One region of the Streptomyces sp. NPDC021562 genome, then DNA from elsewhere that is predicted to be linked to it. Evidence: riboswitches for the same ligand, from Rfam matches in the RefSeq annotation. Region 1 holds a riboswitch; each other region holds the start of a gene.

Region 1 (7,241 bases):
CGGCCGCTCGGCGAGGTGCGGAAGCGGTCCGGGGTGAAGTGCAAGGTGACCGCATGGCACGAACGCACGGGAACACCGGTGCCGGCGGAGGTGCCCGAGCCGCTGTGGCCCCTCGTGGAGGAGCTGATGACCGCCCACTTCCGTGGGCGTCAGTTCGCCCGTGGGGTGGTGGACGTCCGCACCCAGGTGAACGGAATTCTGCACAGGTTGCGCACCGGATGCCTGTGGGACGAACTGCCCGCGCGGTACGGGCCGTGGGCGCTCGCCAAGGACCGGCAGAACACGTGGTTCAAGAAGGGCTTCTGGCCGGTACTCGTAAGGCACCTGAACCTCGCCGGAGGGAGCGCACCGGTTCGACGCGAACCATGTGTTCCGCCCCTCGAGGTCATGGTGGGGGCTCCGGGGGGTCGAGCAGAACGTGAGGCGCGCTCAAGTCTGTGATCTTCACGTGATCTGCGCGGCATTAACTTGTGACAAGTGATCGTCTGCCGATACGTTCACCCATCAGCGCGGCGCCCCTGCGGGACCCGTCGCGCAGGTCACCGCTGTCGCTCGAAAGGTTTCCGCATGCTCTCCGGGAACGGTCGTCACCGTCGCCCCCGTCAGGCTCCGGCTCTTCTCGTCGCGGCCGGAGTGACCGGCTCCGCCATCGCCATCCCGCTGCTCGGTGCGGCGAGCGCCAACGCGGCCGACGGCACCACCTGGGACAAGGTGGCCGAGTGCGAGAGCGCCGGCTCCTGGAGCATGGACAGCGGCAACGGCTACTACGGCGGACTGCAGATGTCCCAGGACGACTGGGACAAGTACGGCGGTACGGACTACGCCGCCACGCCCGACCAGGCGAGCCGTTCGCAGCAGATCGCGGTCGCCGAGAAGATACTCGCGGACCAGGGCACCAAGCCCTGGCGGACCTGTGCCCTGCTGGCCGGGCTCTCGTCGGACGACGCCTCGGTGAACGTCGACACGGGCCTCGACGGATCGGATGGTTCGTCCGGTTCCTCCGGTTCTGCAGATTCGTCGTCCGGGTTGTCGGACTCGTCCTCCGCGAGTGACTCCGGCGATTCCGGCGCGTCGTCCGCGACGAAGGGGTCAGGGGCCGAATCCGCCTCCCCCGCTCCGAGTTCCAGCGCGAGTGACACCTCCAAGGCGCCCACTTCCGGCACGTCCGACAGTGCGGGCAAGACGGACAAGTCGGCGCCTTCTGCCTCCGCCTCCTCGAAGGCGAGCGAGAATCCGGTGATTCCGGACTCCGGTGACGACTCGGACCATTCATGGCAGACCGGCAGTTCTTGGAGCCTGGTCGACACGGGTGCCGTCAGCGGTGGCGGCAAGCATCGCGGTGACTCGGCGGACGAAAGTGTGACAAACGGTCAGGAGGTCGCAACCTCGGGCCGTCACGCCTCCGCCGACGCCGGTACCTACACCGTCCGCGACGGCGACACTCTCGCCTCCATCGCCGACTCCCTTGGCCTCGACGGCGGGTGGCGCGCGCTCTACGCGGCGAACAAGGCCGACATCGGCGCCGACCCGAACGACATCGCCCCCGGTCAGACCCTGAAACTCGGTAGCTGAACGGGCCAAATGGGGCGGGAGTTGACGGACCGTTTCGAGATTATTGTCCGCTTTGGTGAAAGTGTGGGATGAGTCTCAGAAGCGCTGATCATCTTTGAAATTCACCTGATCGTCTGATTACGGTCGAGGCCGCTCGTCACCACGAGCCCCGGCTGTCGCAACGCCGAGTCCTGCCAGCGGCCGCCCGGGAACAGTCGTCGCGTCAAGCGCCGTAGGCAGGAGCGGGGGACCCAAGGTAAGCGCCGGGTCCGGCAGTTGAGCCCTCAGGGGCCTCACGGCCGAAAGGCCGCCGGAACCGGCTAGGGGTGGAGCCGCGCGTCTCGCGAGAGCGGGCCGTGCGGCCGGGCAACTCAACCGGCCCGAACCCGACAGCTCACCTCGCAGGCGTCGGTGAGGGGATCTTCCATGCTGTTTTCCGGCAAGGGCAAGCACCGTCGTCCGTCCAAGGCCGTCCGCGCCATCGCCGTCGCCGGTGTCACCGGTGCCGCCGTCGCCGCCCCGCTGATGGCGGCCGGTGGCGCCTCCGCCGCCACCGCCTCCGAGTGGGACACCGTCGCCCAGTGCGAGTCCGGCGGCAACTGGTCCATCAACACCGGCAACGGCTACTACGGCGGCCTGCAGTTCTCCGCCTCCACCTGGGCCGCGTACGGCGGCACCGCCTACGCCCCGCAGGCCAACCAGGCCACCAAGGCGCAGCAGATCCAGGTCGCCGAGAAGGTCCTCGCCGCCCAGGGCAAGGGCGCCTGGCCGGTCTGCGGCAAGGGCCTGTCCGGCGCCGCCTACACCGGGGGCGCCTCCAGCTCCAGCGGCTCCAGCAGCTCCAGCTCCGCCGGCTCGTCGAGCAGCGGCAGCGCCGGCACGAGCAGCCGTACGACCGACACCCAGGCCGCCTCCCGCTCCGCCGAGCGTCCGGCCGCCAAGAAGACCGTCACCACCCCGACCGGCAAGAAGGTCAAGAAGGGTGACGGCGAGTACAAGGTCGTCAAGGGTGACACCATCAGCTCGATCGCCGAGAAGCACAAGGTGAAGGGCGGTTGGCAGGCGCTGTTCAAGCTGAACAAGGACATCGTCGACGACGCCGACTTCATCTACCCGGGCCAGCAGCTGCACCTGAAGTAGGAACCTGAGGGTCACCCCCGTCCCCCGCTCGCCCCGCTCCGGTGCGTTTTCCCCCGAACGCACCGGAGCGGGGTTTCTCTTTGCGGTCACGCTCCTTGACCCGCTCTTCTCCCGTTCTTCATCGGGACCCCCCTTTGTTCCGCGCATGAACAATGAGTACCGTCAGGGTGTCCACGGGCCGGTCGGTCGGCCGGCTGACGGCCCTTGGGCGGTTAGGCTCTAGTCGCAAGGCTGAGCAAGGGCCGACCAGGTCCGCGTGCGCCCTGCACAACCAGCGTCACATCCCAAGAAGGAGATGCTCGTGCCGTCCATCGACGTCGTCGTAGCCCGGGAAATCCTGGACTCCCGAGGCAACCCCACGGTCGAGGTCGAGGTCGGCCTCGACGACGGCAGCACGGGTCGTGCCGCCGTCCCGTCCGGCGCCTCCACCGGCGCCTTCGAGGCCATCGAGCTCCGTGACGGCGACCCCAACCGCTACCTCGGCAAGGGCGTCGAGAAGGCCGTCCTCGCCGTCATCGAGCAGATCGGCCCGGAGCTGGTCGGCTACGACGCCACCGAGCAGCGCCTGATCGACCAGGCGATGTTCGACCTGGACGCCACCGACAACAAGGGCTCGCTCGGCGCCAACGCCATCCTCGGTGTCTCCCTCGCCGTCGCGCACGCCGCCTCCGAGGCGTCCGACCTGCCGCTGTTCCGCTACCTGGGCGGCCCGAACGCGCACCTGCTGCCGGTGCCGATGATGAACATCCTCAACGGCGGCTCGCACGCGGACTCCAACGTGGACATCCAGGAGTTCATGATCGCCCCGATCGGCGCGGAGTCCTTCTCGGAGGCGCTGCGCTGGGGTGCCGAGGTCTACCACACCCTGAAGAAGGTCCTGAAGGCCAAGGGTCTGTCCACCGGCCTCGGCGACGAGGGCGGCTTCGCCCCGAACCTGGAGTCCAACCGCGCCGCGCTCGACCTCATCCTGGAGGCGATCAAGCAGGCCGGTTACGTCCCCGGTGAGCAGATCGCGCTCGCGCTCGACGTCGCCGCGTCCGAGTTCTACAAGGACGGCCGGTACGAGTTCGAGGGCAAGTCCCGCTCGGCCGCCGAGATGACCGAGTACTACGAGGAGCTCGTCGCCGCGTACCCGCTGGTCTCCATCGAGGACCCGCTGTTCGAGGACGACTGGGCCGGCTGGAAGGTCATCACCGACAAGCTCGGCGACAAGGTCCAGCTGGTCGGCGACGACCTGTTCGTCACCAACCCGGAGCGCCTGGCCCGCGGCATCGAGGAGGGCACCGCGAACGCCCTCCTGGTGAAGGTGAACCAGATCGGCTCGCTCACCGAGACCCTGGACGCCGTCGAGCTCGCCCAGCGCAACGGCTTCAAGTGCATGATGTCCCACCGCTCCGGCGAGACCGAGGACGTCACCATCGCCGACCTGGCCGTCGCCACCAACTGCGGCCAGATCAAGACCGGCGCCCCGGCCCGCTCCGAGCGCGTCGCCAAGTACAACCAGCTGCTGCGCATCGAGGAGATCCTCGACGACGCGGCGGTGTACGCCGGCCGCTCCGCGTTCCCCCGCTTCAAGGGCTGAGCCGGTACCGCCTCTCGTGGGTAAGGCTTAGCCAGTCGTACGTACGTCCCCGAACGCGGTCCCGTACCGTGTGCGGGGACGTACGCACGTATCAGGGAGGCGGGGACATGGCCGTGAGGGACCGGGACCGGTTCTCCACCGCGACCAGGCTCAAGCTGCTCGGCGAGCAGACGGCGGCCCGGGTCTACCGCTCCCAGACCAAGCGCCAGGCCCGCCGCTCCCGGCTGACCGGGCGTGCGGCGCTGCTCGCGATCGTGCTGTGCACGATGATCGTGGCGCTCGCCTATCCGATGCGGCAGTACGTCTCCCAGCGCGCCGAGATCGCCGACCAGCAGCGGCAGCAGCGGCAGGCCAGGCAGCGGGTCGAGCAGCTGCGCGACCTGAAGGCGCGGTGGCAGGACGACTCGTACGCCGAGCAGCAGATCCGGCAGCGGCTGCACTACGTGATGCCGGGGGAGACCGGGTACGTCGTGATCGACCCGGGTGCCGCCCGGCAGGCGCGCGCGGACCTCGGGGCGGCCGACCGGCCCTGGTACGCGAACGTCTGGGACGGCGTCGACAAATCCGACGCGTCCGACCAGTGAACCGACAGAAAGCCACGCAGAACACAGTCATGCACACGCCTCCGCCCTCCACTGAGCGTACCGAGCCCACCGACGCCGACGTCGAGGCCTTCAAGCAGCAGCTCGGGCGGCCGCCGCGCGGGCTGCGGGCGATCGCGCACCGGTGCCCCTGCGGGCAGCCGGACGTCGTGGAGACCGCGCCGCGGCTGCCGGACGGGACGCCGTTTCCGACGCTGTACTACCTGACGTGCCCGAAGGCGGCCTCGGCGATCGGCACCCTTGAGGCCAACGGGGTGATGAAGGAGATGACGGCGCGGCTGGAGAGCGATCCGGAGCTGGCGGCGGCGTACCGGGCCGCGCACGAGGACTACATCCGGCGCCGGGACGAGATCGAGGAGCTGTCGGGGTTCCCCAGCGCCGGGGGGATGCCGGACCGGGTGAAGTGCCTGCACGTGCTGGTGGCGCACTCGCTGGCGGCCGGGCCGGGCGTGAACCCGCTCGGCGACGAGGCGATCGCGATGCTGCCGCAGTGGTGGGCCAAGGGTGCCTGCGTGACGCTCGCCGGTGACCCGGCGCCGACGCACACCCCGGAGGACGACAAGTGACCCGCGTCGCCGCCGTCGATTGCGGTACAAACTCCATCCGGCTGCTGGTCGCCGACGTGAACCCGGAGACGGGGGAACTCGTCGACCTGGACCGCCGTATGACGATCGTCCGGCTGGGGCAGGGCGTCGACCGGACCGGGCGGCTCGCGCCGGAGGCGCTCGCGCGGACGTTCGCCGCCTGCCGGGAGTACGCGGAGGTCATCAAGGAGCACGGCGCCGAGCGGCTGCGGTTCGTCGCCACCTCGGCGTCCCGGGACGCCGAGAACCGGGACGAGTTCGCGCGGGGGGTGCTGGACATCCTCGGCGTGGAGCCCGAGGTCATCACCGGCGACCAGGAGGCCGAGTTCTCCTTCACCGGTGCCACCAGGGAGCTGGGCGGCCGGGACGACCTCGCCACGCCGTTCCTCGTGGTGGACATCGGCGGTGGTTCGACCGAGTTCGTGGTCGGTGACGGGCACGTGCGGGCCGCGCGGTCCGTGGACGTGGGCTGTGTGCGGATGACCGAGCGGCACCTGGTGCACGAGGGGCGGGTCAGCGACCCGCCGACCGAGGCCGAGACCGCCGCCATGTGGGCCGACATCGAGCGTGCCCTCGATCTCGCGGAGGAGACCGTGCCGCTGCGCGAGGCGCGCACCCTGGTCGGTCTCGCGGGCTCCGTCACCACCCTCGCGGCGATCCACCAGGACCTGCCGGAGTACGACTCCGCCGCCATCCACCACTCCCGCATCCCCTACGCGCGGGTCCGGGAGATCACCGAGTGGCTGCTGCGGTCGACGCACGCCGAGCGGGCGGCCGTGCCCTCCCTGCACCCGGGCCGGGTGGACGTGATCGGCGCTGGTGCCCTCGTGCTTCAGTCGATCATGGAACGGGTGGGTGCGACGGAGGTCGTGGTGAGCGAGCACGACATCCTGGACGGCATCGCCTGGTCGGTCGCGTGACGGTGTCCGGAGGTCTCGACTGAGCAGGTCAGGTCTCCGGATGAGCGGTTTTTCGGCCTGTGACACGCCGTGCCACGAGGCTCCGCCGGAAACCTTCGTGAAGTTCTTCACAAGGATTTCGGCGCAGGTGAGGGGTCCGGAGGGGCCTGTTGGGCCGTAAGGGGTCTCAACAGGCCCTGGCGGGTGCTCAGGAGAGCGTCCGTGGAGGGTGCCGGGAGGCGCTCGTGCGGGTGACATCGGGTGCCCTCACGGCACCCCCGGAAGCCTGGAGAGGCAGCTCACGCGGCATTGACAACGGGTCGTATCGGAAGTGGGTTCCCGCCGACGACCATGACCTGGGTCACGTGGGCCGCGGAGTGTAGCACGACCCCTGTGAAAGCTTGTGAAGGGGCGCACGAGCAGGGCTCTCCGGGCGGGTGGATACTCGATGCCATGAGCACCACGGAGCGTCCCAGGATCCTCGTAGTAGGCGGTGGGTACGTAGGCCTGTACGCAGCTCGGCGCATCCTCAAGAAGATGCGCTACGGCGAGGCGACCGTCACGGTCGTCGACCCCCGGTCGTACATGACCTACCAGCCCTTCCTCCCCGAAGCCGCCGCCGGCAGCATCTCCCCTCGGCACGTCGTCGTCCCGCTGCGACGCGTGCTGCCGAAGGCGGAGGTCCTCACCGGCCGGGTCACCACCATCGACCAGGACCGCAAGGTCGCCACGATCGCCCCGCTGGTCGGCGAGGCGTACGAGCTGCCCTTCGACTACCTGGTCATCGCGCTCGGCGCGGTCTCCCGCACCTTCCCGATCCCCGGCCTCGCCGAGCAGGGCATCGGCATGAAGGGCATCGAGGAGTCCATCGGCCTGCGCAACC
Region 2 (7,241 bases), on a different contig from region 1:
GGAAGGGGCGCAGCCACACGCCCGCGCGCACCGCGGCCGCCGTCGCGGCCTTCATGTCGACGTCGTGGTCGAGCTGGACGACCCCGATGGCGCCGAGGACCCGGACGTCCCGGACCCCGGGGAGGTCCCGGGCCGGCGCGAGCCCCTCCCGCAGGCCCGACTCGATCCGCTTGACCTCCGTGAGCCAGTCCTGCCCCAGCAGCAGCCCGAGCGAGGCGCAGGCCACGGAAGCGGCGAGCGGGTTCCCCATGAACGTCGGCCCGTGGGCCAGTACCGGCACCTCGCCCCGCGAGATCCCCTCGGCCACCCGGGGCGTGCACAACGTCGCCGCCATGGTCAGGTAACCGCCGGTCAGCGCCTTGCCCACGCACATCACGTCCGGCGTGACGGCCGCGTGGTCCGCCGCGAACAGCGCCCCCGTGCGTCCGAAGCCGGTCGCGATCTCGTCGAACACCAGCAGCACGTCGTGCGCGTCGCACACCTCGCGCAGCACCCGCAGGTAGGCGGGGGAGTGGAACCGCATCCCGCCCGCGCCCTGGACCACCGGCTCCACGATCACCGCGGCCAGTTCGTGCGCGTGCCGTTCGACCATCGACCGCAGCCGGTCGGCGTACCGCTCGTCGTACTCCGCCGGGGGCGCGTCCGCGAAGAGCTGGCCGGGCAGCACCCCGGACCACAGCTCGTGCATCCCGCCCTCGGGGTCGCACACGGACATCGGATGCCAGGTGTCGCCGTGGTAGCCACCGCGCCAGGTCAGCAGGCGCTGCTTCGCCGGGCGGCCGAGGGAACGCCAGTACTGGAGGCACATCTTGATCGCGACCTCGACCGACACCGAACCGGAGTCCGCCAGGAAGACGTGCTCGAGACCGGCGGGAGACATGTCGACAAGGAGCTTCGCCAGCCGGACGGCGGGCTCGTGGGTGAGCCCGCCGAACATCACATGGCTCATCCGGCCGAGCTGGTCGCGCGCGGCCTGGTTGAGGACGGGGTGGTTGTAGCCGTGGATCGCCGACCACCAGGACGACATGCCGTCGACCAGTTCGCCCGAGCCGTCCGCGAGCCGCAGCCGGACCCCGCTCGCCGACTCCACGACGAGCGGTTCGGCCCGGCCTGGCATCGGACCGTACGGATGCCAGACGTGCCGCCGGTCCAGTTCCAGCAGCTCGGGCAGGCTCAGGTCAGGCATTGGGCGCGAGGTCCGTTCCGGCACCCCGGCGGCGGACGGCGACCAGGTCGGTGCGGGGCTCGTTGGCGACGGCCGTACCGCACACGTCCGCGTGGGCACCGGAACCCTCGTGGGAACCGCACGCCGATCCGCACCCCGCCTCCGACCCGCACCCGGCGCCCGCGTGCGCCCCGGGGACCGCGCCCCTGGCCTCGGCACGGTGCCGGGGCAGCGTCGTCTCCTCGGACCCCTCCACCACGAACCCGGCGTCCGCGATCATCTCCAGGTCGGCCTGGCCGGCCTGGCCCTCGGTGGTCAGGTAGTCGCCGAGGAAGATCGAGTTGGCCAGGTGCAGGGCGAGCGGCTGCATGGTGCGCAGGTGCACCTCACGGCCGCCCGCGATGCGCACCTCGACATCGGGGCAGACGAACCGCACCATCGCCAGGATGCGCAGACAGCGCTGCGGGGTGAGGTTCCACTCCTTGGCCAGCGGGGTGCCCTCGACCGGGATCAGGAAGTTGACCGGCACCGAGTCGGGGTCCAGCGCGCGCAGCGAGAAGACCACGTCGACCAGGTCCTCGTCCGTCTCGCCCATGCCGGCGATCAGCCCGGAGCACGCCGAGAGGCCGGCCGCGTGCGCCTTGTTGACGGTGTCCACCCGGTCGGCGTACGTGTGCGTGGTCGTGATGTCCCCGTACGTCCCCTCGGACGTGTTGAGGTTGTGGTTGTAGGCGTCCGCGCCCGCCTCGCGCAGCCGCTCCGCCTGGCCGTCGGAGAGCAGTCCGAGGCAGGCGCACACCTCGACGCCCTCGTTCTGCTCCTTGATCGCCTTGATGGTGCCGGCGACCCGGTCCACGTCCCGGTCGGTCGGACCGCGCCCGGAGGCCACCAGGCAGACCCGCTTGGCGCCCCCGGCGAGGCCCGCGGCCGCCGCCTTGGAGGCCTCGTCGGGTTTGAGCCAGCTGTACTTCAGGATGCCGGTCGAGGAGCCGAGGCGCTGCGAGCAGTACGAGCAGTCCTCCGGGCACAGCCCCGACTTGAGGTTGACCAGGTAGTTGAGTTTCACGCGCCGGCCGAACCACTGCCGGCGCACCTTGCCCGCCGCGGCCACCACGTCCAGTACGTCGTCGTCGGAGGTCGCCAGCACGGCGAGCGCTTCCTCGCGGGTCGGCAGCTCGCGCCGAAGCCCCTTGTCCACCAGCGTGTTCAGCAGGTCCATGAGAGCCGATCCTGTACTACGAGGCTGCTCCGGGCCAAGGAGAGTTCGCACAACCCTGTCAGATCGACATGTGGGTATCACCACACAGTGGGTGGCCGACGGTCCCGCTAGGGTCTGTTCATTGCCTACAAAAGCACCGGAGGGGCCATGGCGTTCGGCTGGATCGACGAACAGGCGGAACTCCGCCGCCGCGCCGGACTCGTACGGACCCTGCGCCCCCGTCCCGCCGACTCACCGCTGCTGGACCTGGCGAGCAACGACTACCTGGGCCTCGCCCGCCATCCCGAGGTCGCCGAGGGCGCGGCCGAGGCCGCCCGGACGTGGGGCGGTGGCTCCACCGGTTCCCGGCTGGTGACCGGCACGACGGAGCTGCACACCGAGCTGGAGCGCGAGCTGGCCGGGTTCTGCGGGTTCGAGGCGGCCCTGGTCTTCTCCTCGGGCTACGCGGCCAACCTCGCCGCCGTCACCGCGCTCGGCCCGCACGGCTCCCTGATCGTCTCCGACGCCCTCAACCACGCCTCCCTGATCGACGGCTGCCGGCTGGCGCGGGGGAGCACGCAGGTCGTCGGGCACGCCGACCCGGACGCCGTGCGCAAGGCGCTGGGCACGCGCGAGGGGCCCGCGCTGGTCGTCTCCGACACGGTGTTCTCGGTCGACGGTGACGCGGCGCCGCTCGCCGCGCTGGCCGAGGCGTGCCGGGAGCACGGCGCCGGACTGCTCGTGGACGACGCCCACGGACTCGGGGTCATCGGGGACGGCGGGCGGGGCGCGCCGTACGCGGCCCGTCTCGCCGGGGCCGACGACGTGGTGGTCACGGTGACCCTGTCCAAGTCGCTGGGCAGCCAGGGCGGGGCCGTGCTGGGGCCGGCCCGGGTGATCGACCACCTGGTGAACGCGGCGCGGACCTTCATCTTCGACACCGGTCTGGCGCCCGCGGCCGCGGGCGCGGCGCTGGCGGCCCTCGGGCTGCTGCGGCGCGAACCCGCCCGCGCGGCCCGGGCCCGCGAGGTGGCCGCCGAACTGCACGCACGGCTGACCGCCGCGGGCCTGTCGGCGGTACGACCGGACGCCGCGGTGGTCTCCGTGCGGGCCCCGTCCCCGGAGGAGGCCGTGCGGTGGGCGGCCGACTGCCGGTCGGCAGGCCTGGCCGTGGGCTGTTTCCGTCCGCCTTCCGTGCCGGACGGCGTCTCACGGCTCAGGCTGACCGCCCGTGCCGACCTCTCCGGGGCCGAGATCGAACGCGCTGTACGTGTGATCGGCGAGACACGACCATGAGTCGGCGTGACACGGCCGGGCCTTGCGCGCATGCGGATACGGAATCGGTTACCGGCTGATCAGCCGGTGAACGTGGCCACGAAACCCGCCCAGCTCTCGGGGGAGAAGAGCAGCGCGGGCCCGGCGGGGTGCTTGGAGTCGCGTACGGCGAGCAGCCCGGCCGGTGGGCCGGAGTGCGGCCGTGCCGTCTCCACGCAGTTGTTCGCTCCGGTGCTGTAGCTGCTGCGCAGCCATCGCACACCGGGCAGATCCGTACTTGAAGGTACGTTCCGAGGCAGTGCAGTCATGGTGCCTCCTTACGCGCCGTCACCTATCCCGGCGATGTAATCCAACGAGTCCTCGGGTGAAAGGGCGTGGATCTGAAGGGTGTTGAAGGCCTCCGCGTAGGCCTGGAGGTCTTCTTTCCGTTCGAGGTAGAGGCTACTCGTCAACTGGTCGAGAACAACCACATCCAGATCAGAAGTGCTCGGAAATGAGAAGATTACGAAAGGGCCGGTGATGCCGACATGCGCCCCCGCCGCGAACGGCAGCACCTGGAGCCGCACCTGCGGCAACCGGGCCGCCTCCGTCAGCCGCTCCAGCTGTCGGGCCATCACCCCCGGGCCGCCCACCTCCCGGCGCAGCACCGCCTCGTCCAGGACCGCGCTCAGTTTCAGCGGCGGATCACCCCGGAGCACGTCCTGCCTGGCCAGACGCACCTCCACCAGGGCGTCGAGGGCCTGTTCGTCGAGCCCGTCGGCGGCCACCCGGGTCACCGCGCGGGCGTACTCGGCGGTCTGCAGGAGCCCCGGCACCACCGAGGTCTCCAGCGTGCGCATCGCGCTCGCCTGCGACTCCAGGCTGATGAAATCCCGGTAGGCGGGCGGCAGCACCCCCCGGTAGGCGTGCCACCAGTGATGTCGTCCCGCGGTGTCCTCCGACCCCGCCAATACCAGCAGCAACTCGCGCAGCTGCCCCTCGGCCACCCCGTAGGCGTCGAGAAGTAACCGCACATCGGCCGGTTTCACACCGCTGGCGCCGGTCTCGATCCGGCTCACTTTCGACTGGTGCCAGCCCACCAGGCGGGCGGCCTCGCCGCTCGTGAGACCCGCACCGGTGCGCAGCATGCGCAGTTCGGCGCCCAGTTTCCGGCGGCGTACCGCGGGACCGTTCTGCATGGGCTACTCCCTACTCAATCTGGCCGCCCATATACGGTCCGGTGTCGCAGAGTTCACCGCTTCGAGCGACAGATATATGCACATCTTGGTGGATCGCTCCCCGCGACCGGCCCCGTAATGGCAGTCTGGCGGAGAAGTACCAGTCCGGGACCGTACTCGAACCATCCCCACCGTGCCGGACTCCGGTCCCGAGGAAGTCGGACTCCGGTCCCGAGGAAAGGGACGACGTCGCCATGGCAGACCATCTGGAAGCATCCGTCACCCTGCCGAGCGAACCCGCCTCGGTCGCCGCGGCCCGGGCGTATGCGCTGGACACCCTCGCGGAGTGGGGACTGCCACCGGAGACGGAAACGGCGGACACCGTCCGCCTCATCGTCTCCGAGCTCGCCACCAACGCCGTGCAGCACACCTTCGGGCAGTCGCCCACCTTCACGCTGGACCTCGGCCTCGACCGGGACGAGCACCTGCGCATCGGCGTCACGGACAGTCATCCGCGCTTCCCCAGGAGACTTCCCGCCGCGGTCCAGCAGGACAACGGCCGCGGCATGGTCATCATCCGCTGGCTCACCGCCGAGTACGGCGGCAGACTCCGGGTCCGCCCCACCCGGGAGGGCGGCAAGACGGTCTTCGTCGAACTGCCCTGGACGGTCCCGGCCCACCCCGTCACCGCGGCCGGCCAGCAGGAGCCGTAGCCCTGAGCTCCCGCCGGCCGGTGCGCGGCGGGGTCAGCTGACCCGGCCGTACCAGACGCTCTTCGTCCAGATCTTCTGGAGCTTCACCACGTCCCCGGTCTTCGGGGCGTGCCAGATCTTTCCCTTCCCGGCGTAGATGCCGACGTGGTACACGCTGGAACCCGAGTGGAAGAAGACCAGGTCCCCGGCCTTGCGGCTGCCGGCCGAGATGTGACGGGTCTTGTTGTACTGCTGGGCCGCCGTTCGCGGCAGGGTCTTGCCCGCCTTCTTGAACGAGTACAGCGTGAGCCCGGAGCAGTCGAACCTGTTCGGTCCGGTGGCGCCCCACCGGTAGGGTGAGCCCTTTTTCGAGGCGGCGACCTGCAGTGCCTTCGTCGCCAGCGTGGCGGCCGAGGCGTCGGAGGCGACACCAGGGATCACGATCGAGCCGCCCACGGCGGCGATCGTCAGCGCCGAGGCCGTACCGGCCCGGGCCATGAGCGACGGAACACGATTGAGCGCAGTCATGCGCAACCCTTCGTCAGCCGCCTGTGAAGGATGACCTGTCGGATTCGGGCTGGCGAAGTTGCCCGGCCGCGTTGCCACGGCTTCACCCCAAGGGCTGCTCGGTCCGGTCATGGCGTGACCGTTCCGGCGACCCGTCGTGCTTGGGTCCTCCACTCCTGCCGATGCACTGCTGTCGACGTCATCCGGGCGGCGGCAGGACTCGGCGTCCGCCCGGACCGCCCCGCCGTGGTGGCGGGGGCTTGTCGTCAGACAGGGATCTTCACGCACTCGTGTCCGAAAATCCCAACGGAACCGGGGATTTGTGGGGTTACTCACCACCCACCCGTTCGGGTGGACAGCCCTGTGTTCGATTCTCCGTCAACTCCACTGCGTAGGCCCGGACCTGCGTCGAAGCGCTCCACGACCCCTGTGGAGCAGGCGAGTCGAGCGGCTTTTTCGGTCAGGTAAAACCACGCCACACTCCGCCGAACGGCGGTAACCCCTTTGGGTCGTTTCAACTCCGGCCCGGGCGTGGCGTCGACGCATCGGCCTGGACTCCTGCGGAGGTCACCGTACGCAGTCGGGCGGGAGTGCGACGCGAGCGGTCCGGCGCTCGCCGTCGAGCACCCGCAACGCCCGTGCCAGCGTGTCCCCGTGCAGCTCCGTCTCGCCCCGTCGATGCATCAGGGCCAGCGCGTCGCGCAGCTCGGACGCCGCGCGCACCAGCGCCTGCGCGGCGCGCAGACCGCGGTAGGTGTCCTCGTTCTGCGCCGGGTTGATACGGCCCAGCAGGTCGACCACGTCCAGGTAACGGTCGATCAGCTCGCCCTCCGCGCGGGTCAGCGCGGGCAGCGGCGGCAGCTCCGGTGGCAGCATCGGCGGCTCACCCCGCGTGCGGCCGGCCGAGCGGGGGCCGGTGCGCGGGCATGACCCGGTCCGCCAGCCCGTACGCCACCGCCCCCGGCGCGTCCAGGACCAGGTCCCGCTCCAGGTCCTGCTGGACCTGCCCGGGGGTGCGCCCGGTGTGCCGGACGAGCATCTCCTCCACCATCGCGCGGGTCCTTTCCCACTCCGCCGCCTGGATGAACAGATCGCTCGGCCGGCCCTGCACCGGCTCCGGCAGGGCCGGTTGCCGCAGCACCACGCGGGCGCCGGGCAGCACCGAGCGTTTGCCCGGGGTGCCGGCCGCGAGCAGCACCGCGGCCGCGGCGCCGGCCTGCCCCAGGCAGACGGTCTCCACCTCGCAG
Region 3 (7,241 bases), on a different contig from region 1:
GAGGCGCCCGGCATCGGGCGGCCCAGGACGCGGGCCGTGCCCGAGGTGGGTGCGATCAGGCCCATCAGCATGCGGATGGTGGTGGTCTTGCCGGAGCCGTTCGGACCGAGGAAGCCGAAGACGCTGCCCGCGGGGACGGTCAGGTCGAGACCGTCCACGGCGAGCTGTCCGCCGCGGTAGCGCTTCGTGAGGCCACGGGTGTCGATGACGCTCCCGCCCGCCGGGGCGTCGGCCTCGGCGGTGCCGCCCTCCGCGCCCGGGCCCTCCGGCTCCCGCTCCGTGGCGGACGGTCGGTCCATCGGCTCCCTCGTTTCGTCCTGTATCGCGGCGCAGGTGACGAACGCTTCCCGCGCCGCCCCCGGCTAACCCGCGTTCGCCGCCTTCACCAGGGCCGCCTTGTCCACCGCGCCGACGTACACCTTGCCGTTGTCCGTGATCAGGGCGTTGATCAGCCGGGTGGAGAAGACAGTGCCCTTGCCGAACTTCCCGGAGACCGGGTCACCGAGCGAGCCGAGGAAGCCGCTCAGGTCGCCCGCCTTGCCGGAGGCGGAGCCGGAGCCCGTGGGCAGGCCGCCCTTGCTGCCGGAGTCCAGGACGGCTATGGAGTTCCAGCCCTTGCCGAGGACGTCGAAGCCGCCCTTCTCCAGGTCCTTGGGGGCGCCCTTGCCGGGCGTCCCGGTGGGCCTGCCGCTCTCGCCGCCGTCGCCGTGCCGGTGTGATCCGGCGGCCCTGTCGGCCTTGTCGCCCTCGGTGACCTTGGCACCCTTGGGCGGGGTGAAGTCGAAGGTCGACGCGGCCGGCTTCGCGAAGCTGACCTGGGTGTAGCCGGCGTCCACGACGGCCGCGCCGCCGCTCGACGGGGTGAGCGTGAACTTCAGCGGCGTGCCGGTCTTGGCGTCCACGGCGATGCTGATCGCGCCGACCGTCGTGCCGGACTGCTTGGGCTTGATGACCAGGCGGTAGGCGTCCCGGCCGGCCACCTGGGCGGTGCCGTCGACCTTCACCGACGTGGTGTCGTCGACCGACTTGAGCACCTCGTCGGCGAAGTCCTTGGGCGTGGCCGGGGCTGCGTGGCGCTCCTTGCCGGAGTCCGCGACGGTGGAGTGGTAGACCTCGTCGGACTTGCTGTCGTAGCCCCAGACGTCCGTGCCGTTGTGGATGAGGCTGTACTCGGCGCCGCTCTCCAGCAGCGACACCTTCTGCTTCTCGGGTCCGTCGGCGGCCACGCGCAGGGTGTGCGTGCCGGAGGCCAGTTCGGTGAGCTTGGCGGTGGGGTCGGCGGAGGAGCCGGCGCCGCCGCCCTGGGTGGCGCCGGACAGCAGGCTGCTCTCCAGGCCGCCGAGGTCGGGCAGGCCGAGGTCGGTGCTGATCTTCACAGTGCCGGACAGCTGCTGCACGTCCGACTTTGCGATCTTGTTGATGAGTTCCTGCGCGCTGATCTTCGGCAGGTGGGGGTCACCGGAGTCGGCGAGCGCCGGGACCAGGCCGATCGTGGCCGCGGCCACCCCCACCACCGTGACCGGCACGACGTACCGCGTGGCCTTGCGCCGCCGTTCGGCGCGCCGCTCGTCGTCGGCCTGCGCGATCCCCGCGCTGTCGTCGGATTCGTACGGTGCCATGTGTGCCTTACCTCCGTCGTCGGCGGCGGCCGTCTCGCACGTGTCCCACCCTGAGCCGCCATTCTCACCCGAATCGGTGAGCGGTGGTGATTTCCGTGGTTTCCATCTCACCAAATCGGAGGCGTTCAGGCGTCAGACCGGGGAGCCAACTCCGCGTACGACTGCGGTATGACACGAGGGGGTCGGCGCCTCCACCGACCCGTAGGGGTCAAGCGGTGCGAACGCCTCCCGCGGGATGCCGGAGGCCGGTGTGTCACAGGAGGTGACAGGTGCCGGCAGGTGCCGTCGGGCCGCAGGCCGGCCCGGTCCCCGGGCAGAACCGACGGGTCCGCACGGTCGGCAGGGCCCGCACGGTCGGCAGGGCCCGCACGGTCGGCAGGGTGCCGGGACTAGCCGGCCCGGTGCACCACCGCGTCGCACAGCTCCACCAGCGTCACCTTCGGGTCGCAGTCGGGCAGCGGTGCGAGCGCGGCCCGCGCCTCCTCCGCGTACCGGACGGCGTCCCGGCGCGCCTCCTCCAGCGCCGGGTTCACCCGCAGCGCGGCGAGCGCCTGCGCGTGCCGGGCGTCGTCGGTGAGGTCGGAGTCCAGCAGCTCGCACAGCGCGATGTCCTCGGCCAGCCCCAGCCGGGCCGCCCGCTCCCGCAGCCGCAGCACGGGGAGGGTGGGAACGCCCTCGCGGAGGTCCGTGCCCGGGGTCTTGCCGGACTCGTGCGAGTCGGAGGCGATGTCGAGGACGTCGTCGGCGAGCTGGAAGGCGACTCCGAGGCGTTCGCCGTACTGGGTGAGGACGTCCACGACCGTCTCGTCGGCACCGGACATCATCGCGCCGAAACGGCAGGAGACCGCCACCAGCGAGCCCGTCTTGCCGCCGAGGACGTCGAGGTAGTGGTCGACCGGGTCGCGCCCGTCCGAAGGCCCCGCCGTCTCCAGGATCTGGCCGGTCACCAGCCGCTCGAACGCGAGGGCCTGAACGCGGACCGCCTCGGGCCCGAGGTCGGCGAGGATCTGCGAGGCACGCGCGAACAGGAAGTCGCCGGTGAGGACGGCGACGGAGTTGCCCCAGCGGGTGTTGGCGCTGTCCACACCGCGCCGCACGGCGGCCTCGTCCATGACGTCGTCGTGGTACAGGGTGGCGAGGTGGGTCAGCTCGACGACGACGGCCGACGGCACGACACCCGGTGCGTAGGGGTCGCCGAACTGCGCGGCGAGCATCACCAGCAGCGGCCGGAACCGCTTGCCGCCAGCCCGTACGAGGTGCTGCGCGGCCTCCGTGATGAAGGGGACCTCGCTCTTGGTGGCCTCTAGCAGGCCTTCCTCGACAGCCGCCAATCCGGCCTGGACATCGGCTTCCAGAGCCTGGTCCCGCACGCTCAGCCCGAACGGCCCGACGACGGTCACGAGGGTCTCCTGTCTGCTGGTGTCCACTGGCGATTACACGGTTTGTCGATAGGTCGCTGCCATCACTCAAGTCAGCGTATCCGGTCAGGTTTCGATCACCGAGGGCGCCCACGGTTACGCCCCGGGCACCATCGGATCACGACCGGTATGTTTTTGATCAGATGATAAGACATGACATCCACCGACTTGGCCGATGTCACCCACCTGGACGCACTCTCCCCGGGTGACCAGGATCACGCACGCCACCCCTCGGGAATTCCCGGCGCTCCGCGCGGCCTTGACGCAATCGGCCGTCAACACGTCGACCACGCCCGACGAATGACGCCCGAATGACTCATTCACTCCCTAGAGCCGCAATTCCATTCAATAAGACAATTAGGACAATCACCGAATCCCTGGGCGACGCGGACGGATTCAACTAATCCCTCATGCCCTTTTTGCCGTGATTGCGGTTTCGTGAAGTAGGTCACTCGGACCCCCGTGTCCCGCACGCCGCACGACGCCCTGCCTCGCCTTTCCCTGTGCGCCAGTTGAGGCTTGGCAACCGCAAAGGATCAAGTGCCCCATACGCCTCAGATCAAGGTCAATCGGCGCGTTGTGTGAATCCACCACTTGTTCCGGACATGTGCTCTCGCATACGTTCCCGCTCGCCGGGCGGACGCCGAATCCTGCCGCCGCCCGGCCCAACCCATCGACGAGTTCATTCGCACGGCAGGAGCGGGGGACCCAGGTAAGTCGCCGGACCGGGCGGCCGCCGTCATCGACGGACGCCGTCCCGGACCGGCTAGGGGTGAAGTCGCGTCGCCTTCGGGTGACGCGACCGGGCACTCCCCGAGCCCGAACCCGACAGCTCACCTCGCAGGCGACGGAGAGGAACTTCGCCATGCCTGCTGCCGCCCAGTCCCGCCGCACCCGCATCGCCCGCACGCTCGCCGCCGCCGGTACCGGCGCCGCCGTACTCGCCCTTCCGCTCATCGGCGCGGCCGACGCCTCCGCCGCCACCCCCACCACCGCCGTCACGGCCTCGACGACGCCCGCCGGGTACCCGAACAACCTCGACGGCTGGATCCGCGAGTCGCTCGCGATCATGGCCCAGAAGGGCATCCCGGGCACCTACAACGGCATCTACCGCAACGTGATCCGCGAGTCGTCCGGCAACCCGCGGGCCATCAACCTCTGGGACTCCAACGCGGCCGCCGGCATCCCGTCCAAGGGCCTGCTCCAGGTGATCGACCCGACGTTCAACGCGTACCACGTGGCGGGCACGTCCTTCGACATCTACGACCCGGTCGCGAACATCACCGCCGCCTGCAACTACGCCGCCGCGCGGTACGGCTCGATCGACAACGTCCACGGCGCGTACTGACCGGCGCGCCCCGCATCAGACGAAGAGTCTTTCGAGGACGACGGCGATGCCGTCGTCCTCGTTCGACGTGGTGATCTCGTCGGCCCTCGCCCGGAGCTCGGGGTGCGCGTTGGCCATGGCCACTCCGTAGGCCGCCCAGTCGAACATCGGGATGTCGTTGGGCATGTCACCGAAGGCGATGGCCCGTTCGGGGCACAGCCCCAGGTGGTCGGCGGCCAGCGCCAGCCCGGTCGCCTTGGTCACCCCGCACGGCTGGAGCTCCACCGTCCCCGGTCCCGACATGGTGACCGTCGCCAGCGAACCCACCACCGCGCGGGCGGTCGCCGCCAGTTCGTCGTCGGACAGGGTGTGGTGGCGCAGCAGCACCTTGCTGATGGGCGCGCACCACAGGTCGTCACGCCGGTCCACGCGCAGGGCGGGCAGCGTGGGGTGGGGCATCAGGTAGCCCGGTTCGATGAGCGTGAGCCCGTCCACGCCGTCCTGATCGACCGCCGCGTACACCTGGCCGACCTCGGCCTCGACCTTGCCGAGCGCGGTCTCCGCCAGTTCCCGGTCCAGGGTGACCGACCACAGCAGACGGTGCGTGCCGGCGTCGTACACCTGCGCGCCCTGGCCGCAGACCGCGAGTCCCGTGCAGCCGAGATCGTCGAGGAGCGGGCGCACTCTCGGCGCGGGGCGGCCGGTCACCACGAGGTGCGTGGCACCGGCCCGGCCGGCCCGCGCCAGGGCGGCGAGCGACCGGTCCGACAGGGTGTCGTCGGCACGCAGCAGCGTGCCGTCCAGGTCGGTGGCGATCAGCGAGTACGGGGAAGGTGCGACCATGATCAGAGAATACGGACGGCACGCCCCTGAGACTCACGGTGCGTTTCGGCCTCAAGTGGCGTCCGCCGTCTCGGTGGTGAGGCGCCGTCAGTGCGGCCGGTGACGTCTGCGCGGGCGCGGCTGCGGGAGGCGCCGGCCGGGGGCCGGAGAGGTTTCCTGCGGCCGACGCCGACGACCACCGCCTTGACGTGGCGACCTGGCACGACGCCGAGCGCCAGGACCGGGCCGAAAGGCGCCTGGCGGATCCGGGCAGGACGTGCTCGCGGATAGGACTCCGGTTCGACGGGGACGGTGACGCCGCCGAACTGGACGTCGGCGCGGCGAGCGTCAGGGGCGGGTGTCCGGTCCGGCGCCGAAACGTGGCGCCTACCTCCGGGAGGTGCCGGAGCCGCGCCGGTTGGTCCGCCACATCTGGTAGAGGTGCTTCGCCCCGGGACGCACGAACCGCGCGAGCATCGTGACGAACGGCAGCGGGTCGTCGCCCGCCAGCCAGGCCAGCTCGGTGCCGCTCGGCCGTCCGGGCGCGTGCGGCGTCGTATAGCCGCTGCGGCGGTAGGCCAGGAGGGCGGGCAGGTCGATGTTCTCCACGACGTACCGGTGACCGGCGCGCTGCTCCCCCTCCGGGACGCGGCGCCCGGTCAGATCCAGGTGCATGGCGCGGACCACGTCCACACCCGTGTCGCTCTCGAAGAGCCGGAACTGGGCGCCCATGCGCGGGTTGAAGTCGAGCAGCTTGTACTGCCCGTCGCGACGGTCGAAGCGCAGGTCGAGGTCGATGACGCCGGTGAAGCCGATCTGTTTGATGAAACGCGCGGCGAGGTCCGCGAGTTCCGGGTTGTCCACGACGTACGCGTTCGCGGTCATGCCCGCGTGCGGTGGCCAGGAACGCACCTTCACCCCGGTGAACAGCGCGCGCGGGGTGGAGTCGGCGTCGAAGTAGGCGTGCACGATCCAGTCCTCGGCCTCCTCCCGCGGCAGGTACTCCTGGAGGATGACACCCGGACGGGGACCCCAGTCACGGGCGAGGGCGAGCAGTCCCTCGCGAGTGGTGATCCGTGTCGTGCCGTTGACGGCGGGCTGTTTGCGCCGGACGAACGCCTCGCGGTTCTTGGCCACGATCGGGAAGCGTGCCTTCTCCGCGAAGTCGACGATCTCGTCGTACGACTGCGGGAAGGCGGCCTCCGGACTGGGAATGCCGTGTTCCACGCACAGGTCGTGCAGCCCCTGCTTGCTGGCCAGCCGACGCGGCAGTCCGGGCTCCACGCGCGGGAAGAGGAAACGGTCGCCGAGCGCGTCCTGGTGCTCGGCGATCAGGACGGCGGCCTCCTCGTCGGTGGGGATCAGCACGGTCGGACGGCCGATACGGCGGCCGATGCGCAGCAGTCCCTCGACGAGATGATCCGGTTCCTCGGCGCCTGTCGTCGGCCACACGAACGCCCGCGTGAGATACCGAGAGGAGGCCGCGGGTGTGTACGGATCCTCGGTGATCGCGTACATGGGCACACCGAGGCGGCCCAGACTGCGTATCGCGCCGACCCCGCCGTGGTGCAGCGGATAGTCGCCGAACTTGACGATCAGGCCCGGCACGTCGCGGTCCGCCTCGAACGGCACGCCGACGGCATTCCTGGCCACGGGTCCCCCCACGTGTCCCCCCTACGGACCGGACCCACCCCGTCCGTGTCCCCCAAAGGACGCTAAGCCGGAATTGCCCCCTCCGACAAGGCCTATTCGGACATTGCGAACTCTTTAGACACTGCCACGACAGCCAACTCACCCGTAACGTGTGGCGCGACCACTTGGAACGCCGTGCACCGTCCCGACGACGCCCCCACCGGGCCGGGCCACGCACGACACGGATGAGAGCGAGGCAGCCACCCCATGCCCCCCTTGCCCCCCTTCGAGGTCCCCGAGGGCGACCCCTTCGGCCCGCACAACCTTCCGTATGGCGTGTTCTCGACCTCCGGGAGCACGGAGCGGAGGGTCGGCGTCCGCCTCGGTGACCACGTCCTCGACGCCGGCGCCGCGGCCCTCGCC
Region 4 (7,241 bases), on a different contig from region 1:
CGGTCGAAGCCGGCGACAACGATGAGGAGACGGCCAAGTGACCGAGCTCGCCAGCATGGACTTCCATCCCCAGCCGCAGCCGGGCGAGGCCAGGCCGTGGGCCTTCCCCGCCCCCGAACGCACCACCCTGGACAACGGCCTGACCGTGCTCCGCTGCCACCGCCCCGGCCAGCAGGTCGTCGCCGTGGAGGTGCTCCTGGACGCGCCCCTGGACGCCGAACCGGCCGGCCTGGACGGGGTCGCCACGATCATGGCGCGGGCCTTCTCCGAGGGCACCGACCGGCACTCCGCCGAGGACTACGCCGCCGAGCTGGAGCGGGCCGGGGCGACCCTCGACGCGCACGCCGACCACCCCGGCGTCCGCATCAGCCTGGAGGTCCCGGCCTCCCGCCTGGCCAAGGGCCTCGGGCTGCTCTCCGACGCCCTCAGGGCGCCCGCCTTCGCCGACAGCGAGGTCGAGCGGCTGGTGCGCAACCGTCTCGACGAGATCCCGCACGAACTGGCCAACCCCAGCCGCCGGGCCGCCAAGCAGCTCTACAAGGAGCTGTTCCCGGCCACCGCGCGGATGTCCCGCCCGCGCCAGGGCACCGAGGACACCGTCGAGAAGATCGACGCCGCCGCCGTACGGGCGTTCTACGACCGTCACGTGCGCCCCGCCACCGCCACCGCGGTCGTCGTCGGCGACCTGACCGGCATCGACCTGGACGCGCTGCTCGGCGACACCCTGGGCGCCTGGACCGGCTCCACCGCGGAGCCCCGGCCGGTGCCGCCGGTGACCGCCGACGACACCGGGCGGGTCGTCATCGTGGACCGCCCCGGCGCCGTCCAGACGCAGCTGCTCATCGGCCGCGTCGGCCCCGACCGGCACGACCGCGTCTGGCCCGCCCAGGTGCTCGGCACCTACTGCCTGGGCGGCACCCTCACCTCCCGCCTGGACCGCGTGCTGCGCGAGGAGAAGGGCTACACGTACGGCGTCCGCTCCTTCGGGCAGGTGCTGCGCTCCGCCCCCGACGGCACCGGTGCCGCCCTGCTGGCCATCAGCGGCTCCGTGGACACCCCGAACACCGGCCCCGCCCTCGACGACCTGTGGACGGTGCTGCGCACCCTCGCCGCCGAGGGCCTCACCGACGCCGAGCGGGACGTCGCCGTGCAGAACCTCGTCGGTGTGGCGCCGCTCAAGTACGAGACGGCGGCGGCCGTCGCCGGCACCCTCGCCGACCAGGTCGAGCAGCACCTGCCCGACGACTTCCAGGCCACGCTCTACCGGCAACTGGCCGCCACCGGCACCGTGGAGGCCACCGCGGCGGTCGTGAACGCCTTCCCGGTGGACCGCCTGGTGACCGTCCTCGTCGGCGACGCGGCGCAGATCAGGGAGCCCGTCGAGGCCCTCGGCATCGGCGAAGTGACCGTCGTCGCGGCGGAGTAGCTCCACGCGCGCGTGCGGAGCCCTGGCGGCCGTCGGCCACCAGGGCTCTCGTATGTCCGAATTGGGGCGGAGGTTGCCTGTCTGCCCTGTGGGATGCGCTACAAAAACCGCGATCGGTTTGAGTCTTGAAAGAACGCCGCCGTAGGTTCCTTCGGGCTGTCCGTCAGGCACCGAGCCGCACCCGCGGCACCGGACAGCCATCGCCGAGTCCCCGTACGGCGCGAGCCAGGGGAGCCGGGGACCCACGCAGTCCCTGGGGTGAATCGGGCGCCCGCGCGTGTCGCGAGGGGGTCCGTAGGAGACCTTCCTGCTCCGAACCCGTCAGCTAACCCGGTAGGCGAGAGGGAAGGAAAGGACCAGCCTCTACATGGCGTTCATGTGCGCCTCCGGGAAGCACCGTCGTCCCGGCCGCGTGAAGCGCACCACCGCGCAGGCCGCCGGCATCGCGGCCCTCACCACCACCGGCATCATCGGCACCGTCTCCGCCGCCCCGGCGCTCGCGGCCGAGAACTCCGTAGAGCAGACCGGTCTCACCCCGGTCATCACGGTCAGCGACTCGGTCGCCGAGCACGTCGACGCCCAGGCCGTCGCGCAGCAGGCCGAAGCGGAGCGCAAGGCGGCCGAGCAGGCCGCGCGCGAGCGGGCCGCGGCGCGCGCGGAGAAGGAGCGCGAGGCCAAGGCACGGGCCGCGCGGGAGGCCGAGCGCAAGCGCCTCAACGCCTTCGTCGCGCCCATCAGCGACTCGTACGTCTCCACCGGCTACAAGACCGGCGGCTCCCTGTGGTCCTCCGGCTCCCACACCGGCATCGACTTCCACGCCGCAGCCGGCACGGTCGTGCACGCGGTCGGCACCGGCACGGTCGTCTCCACCGGCTGGGGCGGGGCGTACGGCAACCAGATCGTCATCAAGATGGCCGACGGCATGTACACCCAGTACGGCCACCTGTCGTCCATCGGCGTCTCGGTGGGGCAGCAGGTGACCCCGGGCCAGCAGATCGGCCTGTCCGGGTCCACCGGCAACACCACCGGCCCCCACCTCCACTTCGAGGCCCGCACGACCGCGGAGTACGGCTCCGACGTCGACCCGGTCGCCTACCTCCGCAAACACGGCGTGAACGTCTGACGTCCGCCTTTTTCGGCGACATCCTGCGAAGCCCCGGCGGCCGGCCGGGGCTTTCGTCGTTTTCGCGCCCCCGCTGTCCAAAAAATACTCATGGATTCCGGCCCCCCGTCGGAAATTCCCGCGCATTGCAATAGAGTCACGGAACCGGCGTCACTCGGCGGCGTTTCACGGGGATTAAGGCGGAGGTCGGACATGCGTATTCCGGCGCACTCGGTATGCACGGCGATCCGGGACGACATCGTCGCGGGTGTCCACGAGCGCGGCAGCCGGCTCACCGAGGAACTCCTGGCCCGCCGCTACGGCGTCTCGCGCGTCCCGGTCCGCGAGGCGCTGCGCACGCTGGAGGCCGAGGGCTTCGTCGTGACCCGTCGGCACGCCGGCGCGTGTGTGGCCGAACCGACCGAGCAGGAGGCCGCCGACCTGCTGGAGATGCGCCTGCTCCTGGAGCCGCTCGGCGCTCTGCGGGCCGCCCAGCGCCGCACCGAGGCCCACCTGAAGGTGCTGCGCGGGCTGGTCAGGCTGGGTCAGGAGCGGGCCAGGACGGGCCACAGCGACGACCTGCGCTCGCTGGGCGGCTGGTTCCACGAGACGCTCGCCCAGGCCTCCGCCAGCCACGCCCTGACGTCGACGCTCACCCAGTTGCGGCACAAGATCGCCTGGATGTACACGGTGGAGGCGCCCGTCAGCCCGGTGGAGTCCTGGGCCGAGCACGGCGCGATCGTGGACGCGGTGGCGCGCGGGGACGGGGAGCGCGCCCGGGCGGTGACGGCGCTGCACACCGAGCGCTCCATGGTCTTCCACCGGCTCCGGTTTTCCGGCGCCACCGAACGGGCGAACGGTGTGAGGACTTCGCAACATCCCGTAAACATGTCGGGCGTGCGGCATTAACACGGGCGCCGTATACAAAGAGGTGCTATTCGCGGGGGCGGTTTTTCCGTTGCCCGTTTCCCGGCATGCCCATATCCAGATGTGCCCCTGTCAGGCGTGCGCTTTTTCACGTGTGTTTACGCGGGCCGCTGCCGAGTGCGACCGCATTGCCGCGCGCACTTATCGAAGCGTGCCGCTGATTGCGGCCGTGCGCCTTTCGTGCGCGAAAAGAGCGGGGCCGTGCCGGCCCCCGGAGGGGTCGGCGCGGCCCCGGTCGTGCGGGCGCTGCGGTGCTCAGACGGTCTCGGGGAGTTCCTCGAGGCCCTCGGCGACCAGCTTGGCCAGGCGGTCGAGGGCGGCGTCCGCACCCTCGGCGTCGGAGGCGAGGACGATCTCCTCGCCGCCCTGGGCGCCCAGCCCCAGGACCGCCAGCATGGAGGCCGCGTTGACGGGGTTGCCCCCGGCCTTGGCGATCGTGACCGGGACGCCTGCGGCCGTGGCGGCTCGGACGAAGATGGAAGCGGGGCGGGCGTGGAGGCCCTCGGCCCAGCCGACGTTGACGCGGCGCTCAGCCATGTGATGCTGCCCTTCGGTGTTCAGGGTTGTCTAGACCAGTTTTCCATATCGTGAAGCATCCCCGGAGCGGACGTAAGTCCCTCCGGGTGTGTCGCCGGACCGCGGCCTCGGTCCGGCTTCCGTCCTCCACAGACTGCCTCGCGCCGTTGTCGGACGCGAGCCGTACTCTGGGGCCCATGCAGACCCCGGCGGACCGGCAGGACCGGCACGAGTACCCCGCCCACTGGGAGGCGGACGTGGTGCTGCGCGACGGTGGCACCGCGCGCATCCGGCCCATCACCGTCGATGACGCCGACCGCCTGGTCAGCTTCTACGAGCAGGTCTCGGACGAGTCGAAGTACTACCGCTTCTTCGCGCCCTACCCCAGACTCTCCGCCAAGGACGTCCACCGCTTCACTCACCACGACTTTGTGGACAGGGTGGGACTCGCGGCCACCATCGGCGGCGAGTTCATCGCAACCGTACGCTACGACCGCATCGGCGCCGACGGCACGCCCGCCTCCGCCCCCGCCGACGAGGCCGAGGTCGCCTTCCTCGTCCAGGACGCCCACCAGGGCCGCGGAGTCGCCTCCGCCCTCCTGGAACACATCGCCGCCGTCGCGCGCGAGCGCGGGATCCGCCGGTTCGCCGCCGAGGTGCTGCCCGCCAACAGCAGGATGATCAAGGTGTTCACGGACGCCGGCTACACCCAGAAGCGCAGCTTCGAGGACGGCGTCGTCCGCCTGGAGTTCGGTCTGGAGCCCACGGACCGCTCGGTCGCCGTCCAGCAGGCCCGCGAGCAGCGTGCCGAGGCCCGCTCGGTACGAAGGCTGCTGGCGCCCGGCTCCGTGGCCGTGATCGGCGTCGGCCGCGCGCCCGGCGGGGTGGGCCGCAGCGTTCTCGGCAACCTCAGGGACGCCGGTTTCACCGGTCGTCTGCACGCCGTGAACCGGGCCTTTCCCGAGGACCTCAAGGAGGTCGACGGGGTGCCCGCGCACCGCTCCGTAGGGGACATCGGGGAACCGGTGGACCTGGCGGTGGTCGCCGTACCCGCCGACCACGTCCCCGACGTCGTCACCGCGTGCGGCGAGCACGGCGTCCAGGGTCTCGTGGTCCTCGCCGCCGGCTATGCGGAGAGCGGGCCCGACGGCCGTGAACGCCAGCGCGAACTGGTCCGCCGAGCGCGCACGTACGGCATGAGGATCATCGGGCCGAACGCCTTCGGGGTCATGAACACGGCGGACGACGTCCGGCTGAACGCGTCCCTCGCACCCGAGATGCCGCGCCCCGGCCGCATCGGGCTGTTCGCCCAGTCCGGCGCCATCGGCATCGCCCTGCTGTCCCGGCTGCACCGGCGGGGCGGGGGTGTCACCGGGACCACGGGCGTGTCCACCTTCGTCTCGGCGGGCAACCGCGCGGACGTCTCCGGCAACGACGTGCTCCAGTACTGGTACGACGACCCCGAGACCGACGTCGTCCTCATGTACCTGGAGTCGATCGGCAACCCCCGCAAGTTCACCCGGCTCGCACGGCGCACGGCGGCCGTCAAGCCGCTGGTCGTGGTGCAGAGCGCGGGATCGGCGCCGCAGGGGCACGCGGTACGGGCGACGCGGCTGCCGTACGCCACGGTCTCCGCGCTGCTGCGGCAGGCCGGGGTGATCCGCGTCGACACGATCACCGAACTGGTCGACGCGGGTCTGCTGCTCGCACGGCAGCCGTTGCCGTCCGGACCGAGGGTGGCCATCCTCGGGAACTCCGAGTCGCTGGGGCTGCTGACGTACGACCGGTGTCTCGCGGAGGGGCTGCGCCCGGCCAGGCCGCTGGACCTGACCACTGGGGCGACCGCGGCCGACTTCCACCGGGCGCTGGCCCGGGCGCTGGCGGACGAGTCCTGCGACGCGGTGGTCGTGACGGCGATACCGGCGATCGGGGAGGGACCGGTGGGGGACGCCGAGCTGGCCCAGGCGCTGCGGTCGGCGGCCGAGTCGGTGCCCGGGAAGCCCGTGCTGGTGGTGCACGTGGAACTCGGGGGGCTGGCGCAGGCCCTGTCGGCCGCGGGCCGTACCGCACCGCAGGCGGGAGCGACGGCACCGGGCGCCGGTGCCCACCCGGTCCCCCCTGCGGAAGTGGCTCCCACCGCGGTGCGCCACTCGTACTCCCGGCTCATCCCCGCCTACCCCGCGGCCGAGCGCGCCGTGCGGGCGCTCGCCGAGGCCGTGAAGTACGCGCAGTGGCGGCGGGAGGCCGCCGAGCCCGGGCGGGTGCCCGAGTACGACGACATCGACGAGAAGGGGGCCGCCGAGCTGGTCGGCGCGCTGTCGGCGGGCGGCCAGGGCCTCACCCTCGGCGTCGAGCAGACCTGCGCGCTGCTCGGCAGGTACGGGATCACCGTGCACCGGGCGCTGCCCGCGCCCAGCCCGGACGCCGCCGTCCGGGCCGCCCGCGACCTCGGCTACCCCGTCGCCCTCAAGGCCACCGCTCCCCATCTGCGGCACCGCGCGGACCTGGGCGGCGTCCGCCTCGACCTCGCGGACGAAGAGCAACTGCGCCGGGCCTACGCCGAGTTGGCACAGCTGTTCGGGCCGCCGGAGGAGCTGCGGCCGGTGGTGCAGCGGATGGCGCCCCGGGGCGTCGACACCGTCGTACGGGCCGTGATCGACCCGGCGGCCGGAGCCGTGCTGTCGTTCGGGCTCGCCGGGGCCGCCTCGCAGCTGCTCGACGACATGGCGCACCGGCTGGTTCCGGTCACCGACCGGGACGCGGCCTCGCTGGTGCGGTCGATCCGGACCGCACCCCTGCTGTTCGGCTGGCGCGGCTCGGCCCCCGTCGACACGCCCGCCCTGGAGGAGCTGCTGCTCAGGGTCTCCCGGCTGGTCGACGACCACCCGCAGGTGGTGGCGGTCACCCTGGAACCGGTCGTGGTCGCCCGGCGGGGCGTGAGCGTCCTCGGTGCCACGGTCCGCCTCGCACCCCCGCCGGCCCGCGACGACCTCGGTCCCCGCACCCTGCCCGCGTACTGAGGGCGGCGAACCTCCGCACCCGGTGGCGGCGTTCGAGGAGGTGCCCGTGACTGGCCCGGGGCCCCTTGCCCACGGATTAGGATGGACGCCATGGCCAAGACCAGTACGACGACCCAGGGGCTGCGCGTCGCGATCGAGCGCAGCGGCTACTACCCGGCCCTCGTGGCCGAGGCGGTGGAGGCTGCCGTGGGTGGTGAGCCGATCCGGTCGTACCTGGTCCACCAGGAGACGACGTTCGACCAGAACGAGG

The links. Region 1 has a riboswitch for cyclic di-AMP ahead of AB0G52_RS37595 (transglycosylase family protein). Riboswitches for the same ligand answer to the same signal wherever they lie in the genome.
Region 2: it holds a riboswitch for cyclic di-AMP, as region 1 does, so the genes downstream of both, AB0G52_RS15580 (C40 family peptidase) here and AB0G52_RS37595 (transglycosylase family protein) in region 1, are expected to answer to the same signal.
Region 3: it holds a riboswitch for cyclic di-AMP, as region 1 does, so the genes downstream of both, AB0G52_RS20145 (transglycosylase SLT domain-containing protein) here and AB0G52_RS37595 (transglycosylase family protein) in region 1, are expected to answer to the same signal.
Region 4: it holds a riboswitch for cyclic di-AMP, as region 1 does, so the genes downstream of both, AB0G52_RS31680 (M23 family metallopeptidase) here and AB0G52_RS37595 (transglycosylase family protein) in region 1, are expected to answer to the same signal.

The regions. Positions count from the first base shown of each region.
Region 1 is NZ_JBFACN010000039.1:41,523-48,763, reverse strand. It holds gene AB0G52_RS37605 (transposase) at 1-441, shown strand, start outside; gene AB0G52_RS37600 (transglycosylase family protein) at 568-1,572, shown strand; cyclic di-AMP (ydaO/yuaA leader) riboswitch at 1,770-1,974, shown strand; gene AB0G52_RS37595 (transglycosylase family protein) at 1,978-2,691, shown strand; gene eno (phosphopyruvate hydratase) at 2,987-4,273, shown strand; gene AB0G52_RS37585 (septum formation initiator family protein) at 4,381-4,857, shown strand; gene AB0G52_RS37580 (DUF501 domain-containing protein) at 4,887-5,441, shown strand; gene AB0G52_RS37575 (Ppx/GppA phosphatase family protein) at 5,438-6,379, shown strand; gene AB0G52_RS37570 (NAD(P)/FAD-dependent oxidoreductase) at 6,812-7,241, shown strand, end outside.
Region 2 is NZ_JBFACN010000009.1:548-7,788, forward strand. It holds gene AB0G52_RS15550 (adenosylmethionine--8-amino-7-oxononanoate transaminase) at 1-1,186, opposite strand, end outside; gene bioB (biotin synthase BioB) at 1,179-2,384, opposite strand; gene AB0G52_RS15560 (8-amino-7-oxononanoate synthase) at 2,532-3,659, shown strand; gene AB0G52_RS15565 (DUF397 domain-containing protein) at 3,719-3,946, opposite strand; gene AB0G52_RS15570 (Scr1 family TA system antitoxin-like transcriptional regulator) at 3,956-4,816, opposite strand; gene AB0G52_RS15575 (ATP-binding protein) at 5,050-5,508, shown strand; gene AB0G52_RS15580 (C40 family peptidase) at 5,542-6,015, opposite strand; cyclic di-AMP (ydaO/yuaA leader) riboswitch at 6,019-6,203, opposite strand; gene AB0G52_RS15585 (hypothetical protein) at 6,562-6,870, opposite strand; gene AB0G52_RS15590 (ATP-dependent Clp protease proteolytic subunit) at 6,878-7,241, opposite strand, start outside.
Region 3 is NZ_JBFACN010000012.1:89,800-97,040, forward strand. It holds gene AB0G52_RS20130 (ABC transporter ATP-binding protein) at 1-299, opposite strand, end outside; gene AB0G52_RS20135 (outer membrane lipoprotein carrier protein LolA) at 363-1,619, opposite strand; gene AB0G52_RS20140 (polyprenyl synthetase family protein) at 2,009-3,019, opposite strand; cyclic di-AMP (ydaO/yuaA leader) riboswitch at 3,702-3,897, shown strand; gene AB0G52_RS20145 (transglycosylase SLT domain-containing protein) at 3,903-4,385, shown strand; gene AB0G52_RS20150 (HAD family hydrolase) at 4,401-5,207, opposite strand; gene AB0G52_RS20155 (ATP-grasp domain-containing protein) at 5,574-6,818, opposite strand; gene fahA (fumarylacetoacetase) at 7,095-7,241, shown strand, end outside.
Region 4 is NZ_JBFACN010000025.1:46,704-53,944, reverse strand. It holds gene AB0G52_RS31690 (pitrilysin family protein) at 1-41, shown strand, start outside; gene AB0G52_RS31685 (pitrilysin family protein) at 38-1,426, shown strand; cyclic di-AMP (ydaO/yuaA leader) riboswitch at 1,618-1,781, shown strand; gene AB0G52_RS31680 (M23 family metallopeptidase) at 1,794-2,549, shown strand; gene AB0G52_RS31675 (GntR family transcriptional regulator) at 2,742-3,437, shown strand; gene AB0G52_RS31670 (HPr family phosphocarrier protein) at 3,711-3,992, opposite strand; gene AB0G52_RS31665 (GNAT family N-acetyltransferase) at 4,169-6,991, shown strand; gene AB0G52_RS31660 (DUF5998 family protein) at 7,082-7,241, shown strand, end outside.